Regions from separate parts of the Streptosporangium jomthongense genome, predicted to be linked through region 2. Evidence: riboswitches for the same ligand, from Rfam matches in the RefSeq annotation. Region 2 holds a riboswitch; each other region holds the start of a gene.
What was found. A riboswitch is a leader RNA that binds a small molecule or an ion and turns the genes downstream of it on or off. The one in region 2 is predicted to bind cobalamin.
Positions count from the first base shown of each region.

Region 1 (4,962 bases), on a different contig from region 2:
CCGACGACTCGGCGGTGACGGCGACGCCGCCGATCTGGGAGGAGCGGTCGACGTGGGTGCCGCCGCACAGCTCCCGTGACCAGGCGCCGCCGATCTCGACGACCCGGACCGTCTCGTCGTAGGTCTCGCCGAACAGCGCCAGCGCCCCGATCTCACGGGCCTCCCGAAGGGGCATGTGGCGCACCTCGACCGGCAGGTCCCCGCGGATCGCGACGTTGGCGGCGTCCTCGATCTCCCCGCGGGCTCCGGCGGGCAGGGCACCGCGCCAGGAGAAGTCCAGGCGCAGGTGGCCGGGCCGGTTGTAGGAGCCGGACTGCAGGGCGGCCGGGCCGAGCGTGGCGCGCAGCGCGGCGTGCACGACGTGGGTCGCCGAGTGGGCCTGGCGGGCGCCCGCGCGCCACTCGGGGTCGACCTGGGCGCGTACGGGCTGTCCCGGCGCCAGTTCCCCGTCCAGGACGCGCACCTGGTGCACGACCAGCCCGGGGACGGGGCGTTGCACGTCCAGCACCTCGGCGGACAGGCTCGGGCCGTGCAGGGTTCCCGCGTCGCTCTCCTGGCCGCCGGACTCGGCGTAGAACGGGGTGCGGTCGAGGACGACGCCGACGATCTGGCCCGCGACGGCCGTGGCCACGGGCGCCCCGTCGCGGAGCACGGCCAGGACCGTCGAGTCGGTGGTCAGCGTCGTGTACGCCCGCCAGTCGGTGGGGCCGTGCTCGTCGAGAAGGGCGCGGTGCAGTCCGGTGTCGGCGTGGCCGGTCTTCCTGGCGCGGGTGTCCTCACGGGCGCGGCGCCGCTGCTCGGCCATCAGCTCCCTGAACCCGGTGACGTCCACGTCGAGGCCGTGTTCGGCGGCGATCTCGACGGTCAGGTCGATCGGGAAGCCGTAGGTGTCGTGCAGCTTGAAGGCCGTGGCCGCAGGCAGCCGTTCCCCGGTCCGGATGATGGCCCGGTCGAGCAGCGCGCTGCCCTGGCGCAGCGTCGAGCGGAAGGTCTCCTCCTCGCCGTAGGCGTAGGCCGAGATTCGGTCGAAGTCGGCGGCCAGCTCCGGGTAGGAGGGCGCCATGCAGTCGCGGGCCACCGGCAGCAGTTCGGGCAGGACCGGGTCCTCGTAGCCGAGCAGCCGGACGGCGCGGATCGCCCGGCGCAGGATCCGGCGCAGCACGTAGCCACGTCCCTCGTTGGAGGGGGTGACGCCGTCGCCGATCAGCATGAGCGCGGTGCGGACGTGGTCGGCGACGACCCGGAGCCGGACGTCGTCGGGGTGGCTCTCGGCCGCGGACGGCCCGGAGCGCACGCCGTATCTGGTTCCGGTCAGCGCCGCGGCGGCGTCCAGGACGGGCCGGGTCTCGTCGGTCTCGTAGAGGTTGTCGACGCCCTGGAGCAGCGCCGCCATGCGTTCCAGGCCCATGCCGGTGTCGATGTTGCGGGAGGGCAGCTCGCCGAGGATCGGGTAGTCCTCCTTGCCGACGCCCTCGCCCCGCTCGTATTGCATAAAAACAAGGTTCCAGAATTCGAGGTAACGGTCCTCGTCGACCTCGGGCCCGCCCTCTCGCCCATAGGCCGGGCCACGGTCGTAGTAGAGCTCGGAGCAGGGCCCGCACGGCCCGGGGACGCCCATGGACCAGAAGTTGTCGGCCTTGCCGCGCCGTACGATGCGGGCCTCCGGCAGGCCGATCACGTCCTGCCACAGGGCGTGGGCCTCGTCGTCGTCCAGGTAGACGGTGGCCCAGATCCGGTCGGGGTCGAGGCCGTAGCCTCCCTCGGCCCGAGGCTTGACCGTCAGGTCCCAGGCGAGCCTGATCGCCTCCTCCTTGAAGTAGTCGCCGAAGGAGAAGTTGCCGCTCATCTGGAAGAACGTGCCGTGCCTGGTGGTCTTGCCGACCTCGTCGATGTCGAGGGTGCGGATGCACTTCTGCACGCTGGCCGCCCGGGGGGACGGCGGTGTCCGCTGCCCGAGGAGATAGGGCTTGAACGGCACCATGCCCGCGTTGACGAACAGCAGCGTCGGGTCGTCGGCGGGCAGCGGCGCGCTGGCGGCCACGGTGTGCCCCGCCGCCGCGAAGTGCTCAAGGAACCGCCGTTTGACCTCCGCCGTCCGCACTTGCCCTCCCGAATACCGCCAGTCTTTGCAATTGCAAATTTGTTGCAACAAGGCATCGTACAGCCGCCGCCGGAACCGGAGGCCATCTTCAGCGCATCAACGGCTTCGTGCAATGATGACCGGCGAAGGCGAGCGCGGACGAGGAAGCCGGTGCGAATCCGGCGCGGTCCCGCCACTGTGATCGGCGAGCGGACCCCCACGAGGTCACCGCCCCCTGCGGGGTGGGAAGACGGGGGCGAGCATCGACCCGAGAGCCAGGAGACTCACGCGGTCGCCTCCTCGACGAACTGGGGCGGATCTCCCCGGAGAGGAGCGGGTCGGCCGATGGATGACCTCGCGTGGCGACGACCGCACGAGCCCTCCGCGCCGACGTGTGCCCGGAGACGACCTCCTGGCCGGTTCCGTGACCTTCCGGCAGGGCCGTCCCATGGTGCAGATCCCGTGAGAGGAACCGTCCGTGACGGTCAGACGTCCCCTGTCCCTGTTGCTCGCCCTGTCCTGCGCCGTGCTCCTGGCCGGTTGCGGCGCCTCCTCCGGAGCCCCGGCTGAAGCCCCTGCCGGGGCCGTCGCGGGCTTCCCGGTCACCCTCGACGACTGCGGCGTCAGGACGACCTACGACCGCCCGCCGCGGCGGGCGGTCTCCCTCAACCAGCACGCGACCGAGGTGATGCTGGCGCTGGGACTGCAGGGGTCGATGGCCGGCACCGGATATCTCGACGACAAGGTCCTGCCCGAGTACCAGGCCGCCTACGACGGGGTGAAGGTGCTCTCCAGGCAGTACCCCTCCTACGAGGCGCTGCTGGCCGAGGAGCCCGACTTCGTCTACGGCGGTTTCTCCAGCGCCTTCGACGAGAAGGAGGGCCGCGGCCGCGACGCGCTGGGCAAGGCCGGGATCGACACCTACCTCAACGTCGAGCAGTGCCCGTCAGGCCCGGTGGACATGGACCTGATGGACCGGGAGATCCGCAACGTCGCCACGATCTTCGGCGTGCGCGAACGGGCCGAGGCGCTCATCACCCGGCTGCACGAGCCCCTGACGCGGGTCAGGGAGAGGCTCGCCGACGTCGAGCCGGTCAGGTTGTTCGTCTACGACAGCGGCGACAAGACCGCCTTCACCGCCGGGGGCAAGGGCGTCGGCGACGAGATCATCACGCTGGCGGGCGCGCGGAACGTCTTCACCGACGTGGACAAGACGTGGGCCGACGTGTCGTTCGAGCAGGTCGCCGAGCGCGCGCCCGACTGGATCGTCGTCTACGACTACGGCGAGGAGAAGGTCGAGGACAAGAAGAGGTTCCTGCTGTCGAACCCGGCGCTCGCCGACGTTCCGGCGATCAGGCACAGGCGGTTCGCGGTGCTGCCGCTGTCGTCGGTCGTGCTCGGGGTCCGGGCGCCGTCGGCGGTCGAGTCGCTGGCCCGGCAGATCCACCCCGACCGGTTCGAGTGAGCGGCCTGACCGGGCTCTCCCGGACGACGCCCGTCACCCGGCGCCCCGGCCTGCCGTACCCGCTGACGCTCGCGCTGTGCGCGCTGCTGCTCGGCGGGGCGGTCACGGCGGGGGTCGCGGCCGGTTCGATCAGCCTGCCCGCCGAACAGGTGTGGGGCATCCTGCTGCACCGCCTCCACCCCGCGCTGGCCGAACCGGTCTGGTCCCCGGTCAGGGAGACCGTCGTCATGGACGTACGGCTGCCGCGGGTGATCCTGGGCGGGGTCATCGGCGCCGGTCTTTCGGTCTGCGGGATGGCGTTGCAGGCGCTGGTGCGCAACCCGCTGGCCGATCCGATGCTGCTTGGCGTCTCCTCCGGCGCCAGCGTGGGCGCGGTGAGCGTAACTGTGTTCGGCCTGACCTTCCTCGGACCGTTCTCACTGCCGGTCGCCGCGTTCGCGGGGGCGCTGGCGGCGCTGGTCACGGTCTATTTCCTGGCCCGGTCCGGCGGGCGGATGACCACGGTACGGCTGGTGCTGGCCGGGGTGGCGACGGCCGAGGTGCTCTCGGCGGCGGCCAGCTTCCTGGTGGTGACCTCCGACGACCCGCACCGGGCCCAGTCGGCCGTCCGCTGGATGCTCGGCGGCGTCGCCGGGACGACGTGGACGACGGTGTGGGTGCCCGCGGCGGCCGTGACGGCGGGCACCGTCGTCCTGCTGGGCGTCTCGCGCCCGCTGAACCTGCTGCTGGCCGGGGAGGAGGCCGCCGCCTCCCTGGGGTTGGACGTGCACCGCTTCAGGGCGGCGCTGTTCGTGCTGGTGGCCATGGTGATCGGCACCGTCGTCGCGGTCAGCGGGGCCATCGGGTTCGTCGGGCTGATCATGCCCCATGTGGTGCGGCTGCTCGTCGGGGCCGACCACCGGCGGGCGCTTCCGGCCACGGCGCTGCTCGGGGCGGCGTTCCTCATCACGGCCGACCTGGTCGCCAGGACGCTGATCACCCCCGAGGAGATCCCGGTGGGGATCATCACGGCGCTGGTCGGCGGGCCGTTCTTCCTGTGGCTGATGCGCAGGAGGACCTGATGGGCGCTCTGGCCGTACGGGAGGTCTCGGTGCGGATCGGCGGCAGGGACCTGGTGCGCGCGGTGACGTTCGAGGTGGCCCCCGGTGAGGTGCTCGGCCTGGCCGGGCCCAACGGCGCGGGCAAGTCGACCCTGCTGAGGACCCTCTACCGGGTGCTGCGCCCCACCGCCGGGCAGGTGCTCCTCGACGGGCACGACGTGTGGCGGATGCCGGGCAGATGGCTGGCCCGCCGGCTGGCCGCGGTGCTTCAGGATGGCGGCGGCGACTTCGGGCTGAGCGTCCACGACGTGGTGTCCATGGGACGTACCCCGCACAAACGGGCCTTCGACGGCGACTCCCCCGCCGACCGGGCGATC
Region 1 covers NZ_JBHSBC010000002.1:28,775-33,736, reverse strand. The annotation lists gene alaS (alanine--tRNA ligase) at 1-2,101, opposite strand, end outside; cobalamin riboswitch at 2,243-2,365, shown strand; gene ACFOYY_RS03390 (ABC transporter substrate-binding protein) at 2,559-3,545, shown strand; gene ACFOYY_RS03385 (FecCD family ABC transporter permease) at 3,542-4,606, shown strand; gene ACFOYY_RS03380 (ABC transporter ATP-binding protein) at 4,606-4,962, shown strand, end outside.
Region 1: linked by a shared signal. The riboswitch ahead of ACFOYY_RS03390 (ABC transporter substrate-binding protein) and the one ahead of metE (5-methyltetrahydropteroyltriglutamate--homocysteine S-methyltransferase) in region 2 are both predicted to bind cobalamin.

Region 2 (4,962 bases):
CGTGCGCGGCCCGGCTGAACAGCTCGTGCAGCAGGAGCTGCACGCCACCGGTGGCCGTGAGCACCACCTCGGGGCCGCGTTCACGACCGCCGAGCGGGTAGGCGACGTAGAAGGAGACGACGACGCCGAGAATCCCGAGGAACGGCGGGACGAGACCGCCTCCGGCCAGGGCGTGGCCGCCCGCGGAGACCACGGTGCACAGCGTCGCGAAGACGATGGCACGTGGCACGCGAAGCGCCGACGCCGCGAGGGTCACACCCGACATCCTGACATCCGGGTGGCCCGCCGAGAAGGCCGTGATCGTGGATCACAGTCTTTCTCTCCAGAATCGCCCCACTGAATCCGAATTTATCGGGCATAGGGCTATAGAGGCCCACAAACCTACCGTCAGGAGGGGTGACGATGACGAGAACGGAGACAGGCAGGACGGTCCGGGACCTGATGCACCCGGACGCGCGGTGCGTCGGTGAACACGACAGTCTGCGTACGGCCGCGCGGATGATGCGCGACCTGGATGTGGGCGCGCTGCCGGTCTGCGGGGACGACGACCGGCTCAAGGGGATCATCACCGACCGTGACATCGTGATCAAGTGCTGCGCAGAGGGCGGGAACCTCGACGAGACGACGGCGAGTGAGCTCGCCCAGGGGCTGATCTGGATCGACGTCGAAGGCAGCGTCGACGAGGCGCTGACCATGATGGAACGGCACCGGATCAAGCGTCTGCCCGTGATCGAGAACCACCGCATCGTCGGCATGATCAGTGAGGCCGACCTGGCCAAGGGCCTGCCCGACGACAAGCTCGCCGAGTTCGTCCACCAGGTCTACGGCCGGCGGTGAACCGGGGCCCGTCCGCCGGAGTCCGTGAGGGCGACGGCGGGCGGGCCGGTCCGTGCGCGGGGCCCCCTCACCACGAGGTAGGGCCGGTCAGCTGGGCGATGTCCGCCGAGGTGACGCTCATCAGCCTGCCGGACAGGTCGGCCAGCGCCCTGGCGGCGGCGAGCTCGTCGCCGATCTCGGCCACCGGATCGTCGGACGGGTTGCGGCGTGCCCGGCCGATCCCCGCCAGTTCCCCGGCGCCCGCGATGGGCAGGACCGCCCTGGCGAAGGTCTCGTCGCCGTCCTCGGTGATGGAGACCCGTACGTCCCACTGCTTGGATCGCATGATCTGAACCCCCGTTCTTCGTGACGGTGGCGGCGCCCGCTCTCCGGGCGCGAAGCCGTCACCTCCAGTGTCGGAGCCGTACGGCGTGACCATCAGGGACGAAGGTCCCGCCCTTGGGGGACGGGCTCCCCTAGGACCTGTTTTGCGGATCTTTCCGCCTGCCGCGGTCGCCCAGGCGGCGCCCCGCCGCGTTGTCGCCCCACCCCACGAAAACGCTCCGCGTTTGCCGCGGGGGCCCGGGGAGAATCTGTCGCCCATAACTCCGTTATGAGCTCCTCCTCCGCCTCGCGGGGCATCCACCTGGACGATCCTCGCCACGGCGAAGATCCACAAAACAGGTCCTGGGCGGGGCGTCGTGCCCTTGGGGAAACGGGAAACGGAGCGATCCCGTTTCCCGTTTCCCGGCACTCGTTCTCCGTGAGCCCGCGACGGGCTCGTCGCGAGTTCTCTAACGCGAGGTGGTGGAAACCGGCAGGCGGGACTCCTCCCGCTGTTCCTCGTGCCCCTCGCGCCGGGGGAGGGTCGCGGCGACGACCAATGTCCCGGCGATCAGGACGACGTTCTTGACGACGAACTCGCCCTCCATTGTGAGCATGAGCGGGTTTCCGTCCTTGAACGCGACACCCGGGTGGAGCACCAGGACCAGGAACGTGCCGACGAGGTGGAGCAGGAGCACGGGCAGGAACGGGCGCAGCCACCGGCCGGTGAACAGCGCCAGGGCCACCGCGACCTCGAACACGCCCAGGGCGGGCACCACGAACGACGCGGGCAGCGGCACGAAGGACAGGGTGTCGGCGACCAGGGCGCCGACCGGGCTGACGTTCGCCACCTTCAGCACGCCGAACCACAGGAACACCAGGCCAAGCGTCCCTCGCATGATGACCGGGAAACGCCGGTGGAGAATGGCGGCGACTCGCGACTTGACATCGGTTAGGGCGCTTGGTATACGCCCTTGATGGAGATGTGACCCTTTAGTCCGATACATGGTTAACTCCGATGGCTGGGGGGTTTGCCGGGTCTAATATAGCCTGCCCTTTTCTTTCGGAAATTGTAGGAAATGGGGTCTTAGGTCACGGTTGTTGAGTCGCGAAAGCGGGGGACGGAGATTTTCCCGCGACCCGCGAATTCCCCCGTACGGTTTCAGGCGGCCCGGGGCGACGGGAGAACGATCCCGCGAACCCGCCGGCGGGCCCGAATATGGTTGTCGCTCCGCCATCGGATGCGCGTAGGGTTGGGGACGCAGTCGGTTCGCCCTGCCCGCCAGGCAGACGCGTCGTAAGAGGGAACCCGGTGTGACTCCGGGACTGCCCCGCAGCGGTGAGTGGGAACGACCGCCGTCAAACGCACTGGATCCGGCAGATTGGGTCCGGGAAGCGACGGCCACTAGGTGTCAGGGCGAGACAACGGCCCGGACGTGCCCGCGAGTCCGAAGACCTGCCACTGCCCGCGTGCGACCACGCACGCGGTGACCTCGGTGACCTCGCGGGTGGGTCGGCGGCATGGGACGGGCCTGGTGCGCCCGCCTCTCCTTCGTCTCTCCCCTCGGGGCACCGGAGTCCTTTCGTGACTCGCGAAGGAGAGTTCCGTGACCGAGACTTCCTCCCCCACCGTGTACGGCTACCCCCGTCAGGGGCCGGACCGTGAGCTGAAGAAGGCGATCGAGGGCCACTGGGCGGGCCGGGTGACCGAGCGTGACCTGCTGGACGTCGCGGCCGGGCTGCGCGCAGGCAACTGGCGGCACCTGACGGAGGCGGGGGTGCGGGAGGTGCCGACCGGCGACTTCTCGCTGTACGACCACGTCCTCGACACCACCGTCATGGTCGGCGCCGTCCCCCCGCGTCACCGAGCCGTCGTGGAGACGGAAGGCCCCCTGGCGGGATACTTCGCCATGGCCCGGGGCACCCAGGAGGTCGCCCCGCTGGAGATGACCAAGTGGTTCGACACCAACTACCACTACCTGGTGCCGGAGCTGGGACCTGACACCGTCTTCGCCGCGGACCCGGCAAAACAGGTCGGCGAACTGCGCGAGGCCGTCGCGCTCGGGCACACCGCGCGCCCCGTGCTCGTCGGCCCCGTCACCTACCTGCTGCTGGCCAAGCCCGCCCCCGGCGCGGACCCGGCCTTCGAACCCATCGGCCTGCTCGACCGGCTGCTGCCCGTCTACGCCGAGGTGCTCGCCGCCCTGCGCGCGGCCGGTGCCGAGTGGGTGCAGCTCGACGAGCCCGCGCTGGCGCAGGACCGCGACCGGGCGGTGCTCGACGCCGCCGCCCACGCCTACCGTGAGCTCGGCGCCCTGACCGACCGGCCGAAGATCCTCGTCGCCGGTTACTTCGACCGGCTCGGAGACGCGCTGCCGGTCCTGGCCAGGGCGCCGATCGAGGGCCTGGGACTGGACTTCACCGGCCCGGCCGCGGCCAACCTGGAGGACCTGGCCCGCGCGGGCGGTCTGCCCGGCAAGCGCCTGATCGCCGGTGTCGTGGACGGCCGCAACGTGTGGATCAACGACCTGGGCGGGTCGCTGGCGACCCTGGCCACCCTGCTCGGCCTGGCCGGCCGGGTGGACGTCGCGCCCTCCTGCTCGCTGCTGCACGTCCCCGTCGACCTCGGGCTCGAACACGGCCTCGACCCGCGGGTCGGCCGCTGGCTCGCCTTCGCCAGGCAGAAGGTCGCCGAGGTCGTCACCCTGGCCACCGGGCTCAGCGAGGGAACCGGGGCCGTCGCCGGACGACTGGCCGCCAACCGGGCCGACCTGGCCTCACGCGAGGCCTCCGCGCTCACCCACGACCCCGGGGTCAGGGCCCGCGCCGCCGCGGTCACCCCCGCCGACACCCGCAGGCCCCAGCCGTACGGTGAGCGGGCGGCGGCCCAGCGCGCCCGCCTCGGCCTGCCGGAGCTGCCCACGACCACCATCGGCTCCTTCCCGCAGACCGGGCGGCTGCGGGCGGCCCGCGCCGACCTGCGCGCCGGGCGGATCGACCAGGACGCCTACGACGAGCTGATCGCCTCGGAGATCCGCTCGGTCCTGGTCTTCCAGGAGCGGGCGGGTATTGACGTCCTGGTGCACGGAGAGCCGGAACGCAACGACATGGTCCAGTACTTCGCCGAGCGGCTCAACGGCTACCTGGCCACCCAGCACGGCTGGGTGCAGTCGTACGGCACCCGCTACGTGCGCCCGCCGATCCTGGCCGGGGACGTCTCCCGCCCCAGGCCGATGACGCTGCGCTGGACGACCTACGCCCAGTCCCAGACGAGGCGTCCGGTCAAGGGCATGCTGACCGGCCCGGTCACCATGCTCGCCTGGTCCTTCGTCCGCGACGACCAGCCGCAGGCCGAGACCGCCCGCCAGGTCGCCCTCGCCCTGCGCGACGAGGTCGCCGACCTGGAGGCCTCGGGCATCGCCGTCATCCAGGTGGACGAGCCCGCGCTGCGGGAGACGCTGCCGCTGCGCGCGGCCGACCGGCCCGCCTACCTGGCCTGGGCGACGGAGGCCTTCCGCCTGGCCACGAGCGGGGTGCGGGCCGACACCCAGATCCACACCCACATGTGCTACGCCGAGTTCGGTGAGATCCTGGCCGCCATCGACGACCTCGACGCCGACGTGATCAGCCTGGAGGCCGCCCGCTCCCACATGCGGGTCGCCGGCGAACTGGCCGGGGCCGGGTATCCCCGCGAGGTGGGGCCGGGCGTCTACGACATCCACTCCCCGAGGGTGCCGGACGTCGAGGAGGTCGCCTCCCTGCTGCGCGAGGGACTCGGCGGCATCCCGGCCGGGCGGCTGTGGGTCAACCCCGACTGCGGCC
Region 2 covers NZ_JBHSBC010000012.1:230,772-235,733, reverse strand. The annotation lists gene ACFOYY_RS12805 (hypothetical protein) at 1-256, opposite strand, end outside; gene ACFOYY_RS12800 (CBS domain-containing protein) at 403-837, shown strand; gene ACFOYY_RS12795 (dsRBD fold-containing protein) at 905-1,162, opposite strand; gene ACFOYY_RS12790 (hypothetical protein) at 1,611-2,039, opposite strand; cobalamin riboswitch at 2,389-2,618, shown strand; gene metE (5-methyltetrahydropteroyltriglutamate--homocysteine S-methyltransferase) at 2,748-4,962, shown strand, end outside.

Region 3 (4,962 bases), on a different contig from region 2:
GCGCTCGTCGCCGTGCTCACGGGTGTCGGCCAGCACGTGCGCCCTGACGTAGTTGTCCTCGTCCGGTTCGTCCAGCCCGGCGGCCAGCCGTACGGCGTCGTCGAGCAGGGCGACCACGTGCGGGAAGGCGTCCCTGAAGAAGCCGCTGATGCGGACGGTCACGTCGATCCTGGGCCTGCCCAGTTCCCCGGCGGGGATCGCCTCAAGGCCGGTGACCCGCCGCGACGCCTCGTCCCACACCGGGCGCACGCCCAGCAGCGCCAGCACCTCGGCCACGTCGTCCCCTGCGGTGCGCATGGCGCTGGTGCCCCACACCGACAGGCCGACCGAGCGCGGCCAGTCGCCGTGCTCGGAGCGGTAGCGTTCGAGGAGTGATTCGGCCATCGCCTGCCCGGTCTCCCAGGCCAGCCTGCTCGGCACGGCCTTCGGGTCGACCGAGTAGAAGTTACGGCCGGTCGGCAGCACGTTGACCAGCCCGCGCAGCGGCGACCCGCTCGGTCCCGCCGGGACGTAGCCGCCGTCGAGGGCGTGCAGGATCGCGCCGATCTCGTCCACGGTGCGCGCCAGCCTGGGGACGACCTCCTCGGCCGCGAACCGCAGGACACGCCCGACCTGCTCCCGGTCGCCGCCCGTCACGGACGCGGCGACCTCGGCCGCGGCGGCCGGGTCCCAGCCGCGTTCCTCCATCGCCTCGACCAGTGACCTGGCCTCGGCCTCCGCCTCGTCGACGCCCAGGCGCCCGGCGGTGCCGTCCTCACGCAGGCCGAGCGCCTCGCGCAGGCCGGGCAGCGCCATGCCGCCCGCCCACATCTGGCGGGCGCGCAGGATGGCCAGCACCAGGTCGACGCGGACGGCACCCTGCGGGGCCGCGCCGAGCACGTGCAGGCCGTCGCGGATCTGGACGTCCTTGACCTCGCACAGCCAGCCGTCCACGTGCAGCAGGAAGTCGTCGAACTCGGCGTCGTGCGGACGGTCCTCGATGCCGAGGTCGTGGTCGAGCCTGGCGGCCTGGATCAGCGTCCAGATCTGCGCCCGGATCGCGGGCAGTTTGGCCGGGTCCATCGCGGCGATGGAGGCGTGCTCGTCGAGGAGCTGTTCAAGCCTGGCCATGTCGCCGTAGGTGTCGGCGCGGGCCATCGGCGGGACGAGGTGGTCGACCAGCGTGGCGTGGGCGCGGCGCTTGGCCTGGGTGCCCTCGCCGGGGTCGTTGACCAGGAACGGGTAGATCAGCGGCAGGTCCCCGAGTGCGGCGTCGGGGCCGCAGGAGGCCGACAGGCCCGCCGACTTGCCGGGCAGCCACTCCAGGTTGCCGTGCTTGCCGACGTGCACCACGGCGTGCGCGCCGAAGCCGTCGGACAGCCAGCGGTAGGCGGCCAGGTAGTGGTGGCTGGGCGGCAGGTCGGGGTCGTGGTAGATGGCGATGGGGTTCTCGCCGAACCCCCGGGGCGGCTGCACCATGACGACGACGTTGCCCGCGCGCAGCGCGGCCAGCACGATCTCACCGTCCGGGTCGGCGGAGGTGTCGACGAACAGTTCACCGGGCGGGGGTCCCCAGTGCTCCTCGACCGAGGTCCGCAGGTCCTCGGGCAGCGTGGCGAACCACGCGGCGTAGCGGGAGGCCTTGATCCGCACCGGGTTGCCCGCGAGCCGTTCCTCGGTGAGCCAGTCGGGGTCCTGGCCTCCGGCGGCGATGAGGGCGTGGATCAGCGCGTCGCCGTCCTGCCCGGTGACGCCGGGCAGTTCGTCCTCGGCGCCGATGTCGTAGCCGTGCTCGCGCATCGCGGCAAGCAGCCGCACCAGGCTCGCCGGGGTGTCGAGGCCGACGGCGTTGCCGATCCTGGAGTGCTTGGTCGGGTAGGCCGACAGCATCAGCACGATCCGCCGCTCTGCGGGCGGGACGTGCCGCAGGACGGCGTGCCGTACGGCGATGCCCGCCACGCGGGAGGCCCGCTCGGGGTCGGCGACGTAGACGGTCAGGCCGTCCCCGTCGATCTCCTTGAAGGAGAACGGCACCGTGATGATCCGCCCGTCGAACTCGGGGATCGCCACCTGGGTCGCCGCGTCGAGCGGGGAGAGGCCGTCGTCGTTGGCCTCCCAGGCGGCCCTGCCGCCGGTCAGGCACAGGCCCTGCAGGATCGGCACGTCGAGTTCGGCGAGCGCGCCGACGTCCCAGGCCTCGTCGTCGCCGCCCGCGGACGCGGTGGCCGGGCGGGTGCCGCCCGCGGCCAGCACGGTCACCACCAGGGCGTCGACCGTGCCCAGGGTGTCGAGCAGGCCCTGCTCGGCGCTGCGCAGGGAGGCGCAGTAGACGGGCAGCGCGCGGGCGCCCGCGTCCTCGATCGCGGCGCAGAGCGTCTCGACGAAGGCGGTGTTGCCCGCGACGTGGTGGGCGCGGTAGTAGAGCACGCCGACGACCGGGCCCTCCTCGCGGCGCGCCCGGCGTTCGAGCACGCCCCAGGCGGGCGTCGGGGCGGGCGGGGCGAAGCCGTGGCCGGTCAGCAGCAGCGTGTCCGACAGGAAGCGGCCCAGTTCGGCGAGGTTGGCGGCCCCGCCGTGGGCGAGGTAGGCGTGCGCCTCGGCGCACACCCCGCCGGGCACGGTCGACAGTTCCATCAGCTCGGCGTCCGGCGCCTGCTCGCCGCCGAGCACGACGACGGGCAGCGGCCCGGCGAGCAGGGCGTCCAGGCCCTCCTCCCAGGCGCGGCGCCCGCCGAGCAGCCGTACGACGACCAGGTCGGCGCCCTCGACGAGGGGAGGCAGGTCCCCCGCGGTGAGCCTGGCGGGATTGCCGAGCCGGTAGTCCGCGCCGCTGGCGCGGGCGCTGAGCAGGTCGGTGTCGGAGGTGGAGAGCAGGAGGATCATTCGCCACGCTCCCCGGCGGGGAGCGGCGCGGCCGTGAACGGCGGTGCAGGCTTGCGGCTGGGGAACGGCGAACAGCGCACAGGGCTTTCCTCCCTCGGGGTCCTCGCCCCGGGTCGTCGTCGGCTACGACGGCTGGAGTCTCCTGGCTCCCGGATCGATGCTCCCCCCGGCCTTCCCGCCCGTTGCCGGACCGTGGCTGGATGGGGTTCGCTCCCCGGTTACAGTGGCGGGACCGCGCCGGATTCACACCGGCTTCCTCCCTTTTGCCGTCGCCAACGATGAGACTACGGCAGCGAGGTCCCCGCAAGAAACTGGAGTTACCATCCTCAGCGTGTCAAAAGGTCACTTCTCCGGACGATCTCATCCCGACGCGTGCCCGGGGGCGCTCCAGGTGCATTCCGCGGCCGACGGCGGCCTGGCGCGCGTCAGGGTGCCCGGAGGGCGCCTGACGGCCCCGCAGCTGCGCGAGCTGGCCTCGGCCGCCGAGACCTGCGGCAACGGCGTCGTCGAGCTGACCTCCCGGGCGAACGTCCAGGTGCGCGGGCTGGGCGCCGGGGACGACTTCGCGGCCCGCATGGCACAGGCGGGGCTGCTGCCCTCGGCCACCCACGAACGGGTCCGCAACGTCCTGGCCTCACCGCTGAGCGGCCTCGACGGTCGGGGGATTCTCGACGTGGGACCGCTGACCCGTGAGCTCGACCTGCGCCTGTGCGGCACGCCCGCGCTCGCCGGCCTGCCGGGGCGGTTCCTGTTCGCGCTCGACGACGGCCGGGGCGACGTGGCCTGGCTCGGGGCGGACGCCGCGATCCTGCCGACCGGCCCCGGCGAGGTGGCGTTGCTGCTGGCCGAGACCGACAGCGGCCTGCGGATGCCGCCGGGGTCGGCGGTCGCCGCGCTGCTGACCGCCGCCGAGGCGTTCCTGGCCGAGCCCGGGGTGCGGGAGGGCCGTGTGTGGCGGATCGGCGAACTGCCCGGCTGCGCGGAGCGCGTCGCCGCCCGGGTCGCGGCCACCCTGGAGACGACCTCCGCCCCCGTACGGCGGGCCCCCGTCCCGGCGCCCTCCCACGGTCCCGTCGGGACCGTCGAACAGCCCTCAGGCCTGAACACGCTCGGCGTCACGGTGCCGCTGGGGCGGCTGACCTCCGCCCAGGCCGCCCTGCTGGCCGGCCTGGCCGTCGAGGAGGTACGGCTGACGCCGTGGCGCGGCGTCGTCCTGCCCGGCCTGTCCCCGGCCGCTCTCTCCGAGGTCGCCGGGCGGCTCGTCGCCGCCGGGCTGGTCCTCGACCCGGCCTCGCCGTGGACGGGCGTGACGGCCTGCGCGGGGCGGCCCGGCTGCGCGAAGTCACTGGCCGACGTGCGGGCCGACGCCGCCCGCTGGATCGCGGCCGAGAGCGACCCGCCCTCGGCCGTCCCCGCCCGCCCCGGTACGCTCCCGGTGCACTGGGCGGGCTGCGAACGACGTTGCGGCCGCCCGCGAGGACGGGCCGTCGACGTGGTCGCGACCACGACCGGCTACCGGGTCCTCCTGGAGGACAGCGGCTTGGACAGCGGCTTGAACAGTGGCCTGAACTGCGCGGACATCGAGGAGACCACGGCCGCCGTGGCGGCTCTGAGAGGGGAAACGTGACCGACTACGTCCGGGACGGCGCGGAGATCTACCGGCGTTCCTTCGCCACCATCCGCGCCGAGAGCGACCTGGACGGCCTGCCGCCGGACGTCGCCCAGGTGGCGGTCCGCATGATCCACGCCTGCGGGATGGTGGACCTGGTCGCCGACCTCGGCTGGTCGCCGGGCGTGGTCGCCTCGGCCAGGGCGGCCCTGCGCGCGGGGGCGCCCGTGCTGTGCGACGCGATGATGGTCGCCTCGGGGGTGACCCGGCGCCGCCTGCCCGCGGGCAACGAGGTGCTCTGCACGCTGGGTGAGCCCGGCGTGCCCGAGCTGGCCGTACGGCTCGGCACCACCCGCAGCGCGGCCGCCCTCGAACTGTGGCGCGACCGTCTCGAAGGGGCGGTCGTCGCGATCGGCAACGCGCCGACCGCGCTGTTCAGGCTGCTGGAGATGGTCGAGGAGGGGGCGGGACGGCCCGCCGCCGTGCTCGGC
Region 3 covers NZ_JBHSBC010000054.1:38,259-43,220, reverse strand. The annotation lists gene cobN (cobaltochelatase subunit CobN) at 1-2,862, opposite strand, end outside; cobalamin riboswitch at 2,976-3,174, opposite strand; gene cobG (precorrin-3B synthase) at 3,194-4,489, shown strand; gene ACFOYY_RS40160 (precorrin-8X methylmutase) at 4,486-4,962, shown strand, end outside.
Region 3: linked by a shared signal. The riboswitch ahead of cobN (cobaltochelatase subunit CobN) and the one ahead of metE (5-methyltetrahydropteroyltriglutamate--homocysteine S-methyltransferase) in region 2 are both predicted to bind cobalamin.

Region 4 (4,962 bases), on a different contig from region 2:
GTCATTCTGGCCAGGTCCGCCACGTCGGAGTTGAGGTCCACCTCCTCGACGGTCCAGGTGTTGCGGATGGCCGCCCGGTAGCGTTCGTAGAAGTCCGGGTAGCGCATGGGGCGCAGGGTGAGGTTCATACCGGGGTCGAGCAGCATTCGGAGAATGACCTTTCGGCTTGGGTCACGGGGCCTACTGGCAGGCGTCGCAGTACTCGGGGTTCTCCAGCGAGCAGGCGATCACGTCCTGCTCGGGGAGCGACTGTGCCGCGGTGGCCGGCACAGTCGCTGACACAGCGGCCGGCACAGTGGCCGACACGGTGGTCTGCGCGATGCGGGTGGCCGGACGGGAGCGCAGGTAGTAGGTGGTCTTCAGGCCCGAGCGCCAGGCGTAGGCGTACATCGAGGAGAGCTTGCCGATGGTCGGGGTCGCCATGAACAGGTTGAGCGACTGCGACTGGTCGATGTACGGCGCGCGCGCCGCGGCCAGGTCGATCAGCGCCTTCTGCGGCAGCTCCCACGCGGTCCGGTAGAGCGTCCTGAGGTCGTCGGGGATGCCCGGGACGTCCTGGATCGAGCCGTCCGCCCGCTTGATCGCGTCCCTGATCTGCGGGGTCCACAGGCCCCGGGCCGTGAGGTCGGCGACCAGATAGCGGTTGACCTGGAGGAACTCCCCGGAGAGGGTCTCGCGCTTGAAGACGTTCGACACCTGGGGCTCGATGCACTCGTAGCAGCCCGCGATGGAGGCGATGGTGGCCGTGGGGGCGATCGCGATCATCAGCGAGTTGCGCAGGCCGGTCACGGCGATCCGCTCCCTGAGCGCCGTCCACTCCGCCGAACGGGCGGCCCCGTAGTGGTCGGGGTGCAGCACGCCGTCGGCGGCGCGGGTGTCCCCGTAGGAGGGGTGGCGCCCCCGCTCGGCGGCCAGGTCGCTGGAGGTGGCGTAGGCGGCCAGCGCGATCTCCTCGGCGATCCGGGTCGACAGCTCAAGCGCCCGCGGCGAGTCGAACGGCAGCCGCAGCGCGAAGAAGACGTCGGCCAGCCCCATCACGCCCAGCCCGACGGGCCGCCAGCGCTCGTTGGCCGCGCGGGCCTCGGGCGTCGGGTAGAAGCCCAGGTCGATGGTCCTGTCCAGGAACCTGACCGCGGTGCGAGCCGTACGGCGCAGCCGCTCCCAGTCCACACCGTCCGCGGTGAGGTGGGCCGCCAGGTTGATCGAGCCGAGGTTGCAGACGGCGGTCTCCGCGTCGCTGGTGACCTCCAGGATCTCGGTGCACAGGTTCGACAGGTGGATGACGTTGCCCGGACGGGCCGTCTGGTTCGAGGTCCGGTTCGAGGCGTCCTTGAAGGTCATCCAGCCGTTGCCGGTCTGGGCCAGCGTGCGCATCATGCGGCCGTACAGGGCACGGGCCGGGACCTGCCTGACGAACCCGCCCTCGGCCTCCGCCCTGCGGTAGGCCTCCTCGAACGCCTCGCCGTACAGGTCGGTGAGGTGCGGGACCTCCTTGGGGTCGAACAGCGACCACATCTCGTCGGCCTCGACCCGCCGCATGAACTCGTCGGGGATCCAGTTGGCGAGGTTCAGATTGTGCGTACGGCGCGCCTCCTCGCCGGTGTTGTCGCGCAGTTCGAGGAACTCCTCGATGTCGGCGTGCCAGGGCTCCAGGTAGACGCAGGCCGCGCCCTTGCGACGGCCGCCCTGGTTGACGGCGGCGACGCTGGAGTCGAGGGTGCGCAGCCACGGCACGATGCCGTTCGAGTGGCCGTTGGTGCCGCGGATCAGCGAGCCGCGCGAGCGGACCCGGGTCCAGGCGATGCCGATGCCCCCGGCGTACTTCGACAGGCGGGCGACCTGGCCGTAGCGCTGGTAGATGGCCTCTAGCTCGTCCCTCGGGGAGTCGAGCAGGAAGCAGGAGGACAGCTGGGGCCTGCGGGAACCGGAGTTGAACAGGGTGGGCGAACTGGGCAGGTAGGACAGAGTGGCCATGAGCCCGTACAGTTCGGCGGCCTCCTCGACCGTCTCCGACAGACCGCAGGCCACGCGCAGCAGGAAGTGCTGGGGGCGTTCGAGGACCTTGCGGGTGCTCGGGTGGCGCAGCAGGTAGCGGTCGTAGACGGTGCGCAGCCCGAAGTACTCGAACCTGTCGTCGGCGGCCGGGTCGACCAGCGCGTCGAGGGCGGCGGCGTTGGCGGCGACGAAGGCGGCCAGCCCGTCCTGCAGGAGCCCCGCGCCGTGGGTCGCGGCGATCGACTCGGAGAATGTCGTGACGCCGTGCTCGGCGGCCTCCTCGGCGATCAGGCCTGTCAGCAGCCTGGCGGCGGCTCTGGAGTTCTCCGGGTCGGTGATCACCCGGGCCGCGGCCTCCTCGATCGCCCGCCTGCGATCGTCCGGCGAGTGCCCGGTCTTCTCCGCCTTCTCGGCCAAGGTCTGTGTCACGTGCCACCCCTCGTGCAGGTAATCCCCGTACGGCTCACGGAGCAGGGCGCGCGTCAACGGGCGGCTCCCGGGCACGCCGGACCGCCTCGTCCCGCGGCTCTCCCTCGAAGCCCTGGACAACTCTCGTGCCGAGCGGGGACCTGGTCGGTCCCCTCTCCACACACCGCGGGCAGGTCTTCGGACTCACGGGCGTGACGCGCGCTCCTACCGGCCGTCGCTTCCCGGGCGTGGTTCACCCAGTGCTCAGTTGACGGCTTTCGTTCCCGTTCACCGCTGCGGGGCAGTCCCGGTCTCTCACCGGGTTCCCTGTTGCCTCGCCCTCGTGGGCGAACCAGCGACGACCAGGATCCTACATCTAGTGCCGCCTGACGCAACCACCCCAACAGTTTGTGTCGGGGATGCTCAGCAACCCGAGCTCGTTGAGCACCGCGCGGGTACGGCGGGTCTCCGTGACCAGCCACCGGCGGAAGTCGTCACCGCTCAGGTACGCCCGGTGCCAGCCGTTGGCCGCGCACACGGCCTGCCATCGGGGCGAGGCGTCGATCCGGTCGCACAGGGCGACCGCCCCGTCCCGGTCGCCGGGGCTCATGGCCCGGGGACCGAGCACCCCGCACCAGTCGGCGTACTCCAGGCGCACCTCCCGCTCCATCAGCGTCGGCGCGTCGATGCCGTCGATCCGCTCCCCCGAGGAGACCGCGAGCGGCATCAGCCGGCCCGTGGCGATCTTCGGCAGGAGGGAGCCGGCCGAGCCGAGGAGCGCGGCCACCCGCCCCTCGTGCAGCGCCTCGACGGCCTCGGACTCGGTCGGGTAGCCGGCGTACTCCATCAGCCTGACGTCGACGCCGAGGCACTTGCCGATCATGCCGTAGAGCACGTGGTCGGAGCCGCCCTCGGCCCCTCCCCCGACCACCAGCCGCGCCGGGTCGCGGCGCAGCGCCGCGACGAAGTCCTCGAAGGTCCGCAGCAGGGAGTTCGGGGAGACGGCCAGGACGGACCAGTCTCCGGCCAGCCTGGCCAGCGGGGTCGAGGCCGCCAGCACGGAGTCCGCGTCGGCGGTCTCGCCGCCCGCCAGCATCGGCACGCCCGCCAGGAACACCCGGCCCTCGCGCGCGAAGGGGCCCCCGACGGCGGCGAACGCGGTCAGGGCGGCCATCCCCTGGGCGCCCGCGCCGCTCACCTCGACCGCACCGGCCATCCTCTCGCCGGTCAGGATCGCGGCCAGCGCGTGGGCGGCCTGGTCCCAGCGCCGCCCGCGGACGACCGGCGCGACGATGGTCAGCCTGCGCGCCCACCCCGCACCGGGGCCGCCCATGTCACCGCAGCCCCCGGCGACCATGACCCCCAGCGCGAGCGCGAGGAATCGCCTACGGTGCATAAGCGTCCCTTCCGCCGAGATCCCCCAGATCTCTCGATACCCTACGTTGCAGATATGTCACTCTCTGCACCGCAATTGGGGCATCAGGCGCTCACTCCACGGTGACGCTCTTGGCGAGGTTGCGCGGCTTGTCCACGTCGCGGCCGAGCGCGACGGCCGCGTGGTAGGCGAACAGCTGCAGCGGGATCGACAGCAGGATCGGGTCGAGCTCGATCTCGTTCCTGGGCACCACCAGGCAGTCGTCGGCCAGCCGGGGATCGGCCTCGCGGTGCCCGACCATGAGCACCCGCCCGCCGCGCGCGCGGATCTCCCCCAGCGTGGTGAGGTTCTTGTCCAGCAGCTCGTCGTCGGGGACGACCGCCACGGTCGGCATCTCCGGGCCGATCAGCGCCAGCGGCCCGTGCTTGAGCTCGCTGGCCGGGTAGGCCTCGGCGTGCACGTAGGAGACCTCCTTGAGCTTCTGCGCGCCCTCCCTGGCCACCGGGTATCCCCTGACCCTGCCGACGAACATCATGCTCGGCGAGTCGGCGTACTTGCCGGCCAGCTCCTTGATCCGGGGTTCGAGGGCGAGGATCTCCCCGATCTGGCCGGGCAGCGCGCGAAGGCCCTCCACGATGCGCCGGCCGTCGGCGGGCGACAGGTCGCGCACCCTTCCCAGGTGCAGGGCGAGCAGCGCGAAGGCGACCGCGGTCGAGGTGAAGGCCTTGGTGCTCGCCACCGAGACCTCGGGGCCCGCGTGCAGGTAGAGACCACCGTCGACCTCCCTGGCGATGGCGCTGCCGACGGTGTTGACGATGCCGAGCACCCGGCCGCCCTTGCGCTTGAGCTCCTGGACGGCGGCCAGGGTGTCGTAGGTCTCCCCCGACTGGCTGATCGCCACGTAGAGGGTGTCCGGCTCGACGACCGGGCTGCGGTAGCGGAACTCGCTGGCGGGCTCGGCGTCCGACGGGATGCGCGCCAGCTCCTCGATGAGCTGGGCGCCGATCTGGCCCGAGTAGTAGGCCGAGCCGCACCCGATGATCTTCACCCGGCGGAAGGAGCGGCTCTCCCGCGCGTCCATGTTGAGCCCGCCCAGATGGGCGATGTGGAAGCGGTCGTCGAGGCGCCCGCGCAACGTCCTGGCGACCGTCTCCGGCTGCTCGGAGATCTCCTTGAGCAGGTAG
Region 4 covers NZ_JBHSBC010000037.1:37,001-41,962, reverse strand. The annotation lists gene ACFOYY_RS31355 (ribonucleotide-diphosphate reductase subunit beta) at 1-146, opposite strand, end outside; gene ACFOYY_RS31350 (ribonucleoside-diphosphate reductase subunit alpha) at 181-2,424, opposite strand; cobalamin riboswitch at 2,576-2,775, opposite strand; gene ACFOYY_RS31345 (Bug family tripartite tricarboxylate transporter substrate binding protein) at 2,780-3,799, opposite strand; gene glmS (glutamine--fructose-6-phosphate transaminase (isomerizing)) at 3,891-4,962, opposite strand, start outside.
Region 4: linked by a shared signal. The riboswitch ahead of ACFOYY_RS31350 (ribonucleoside-diphosphate reductase subunit alpha) and the one ahead of metE (5-methyltetrahydropteroyltriglutamate--homocysteine S-methyltransferase) in region 2 are both predicted to bind cobalamin.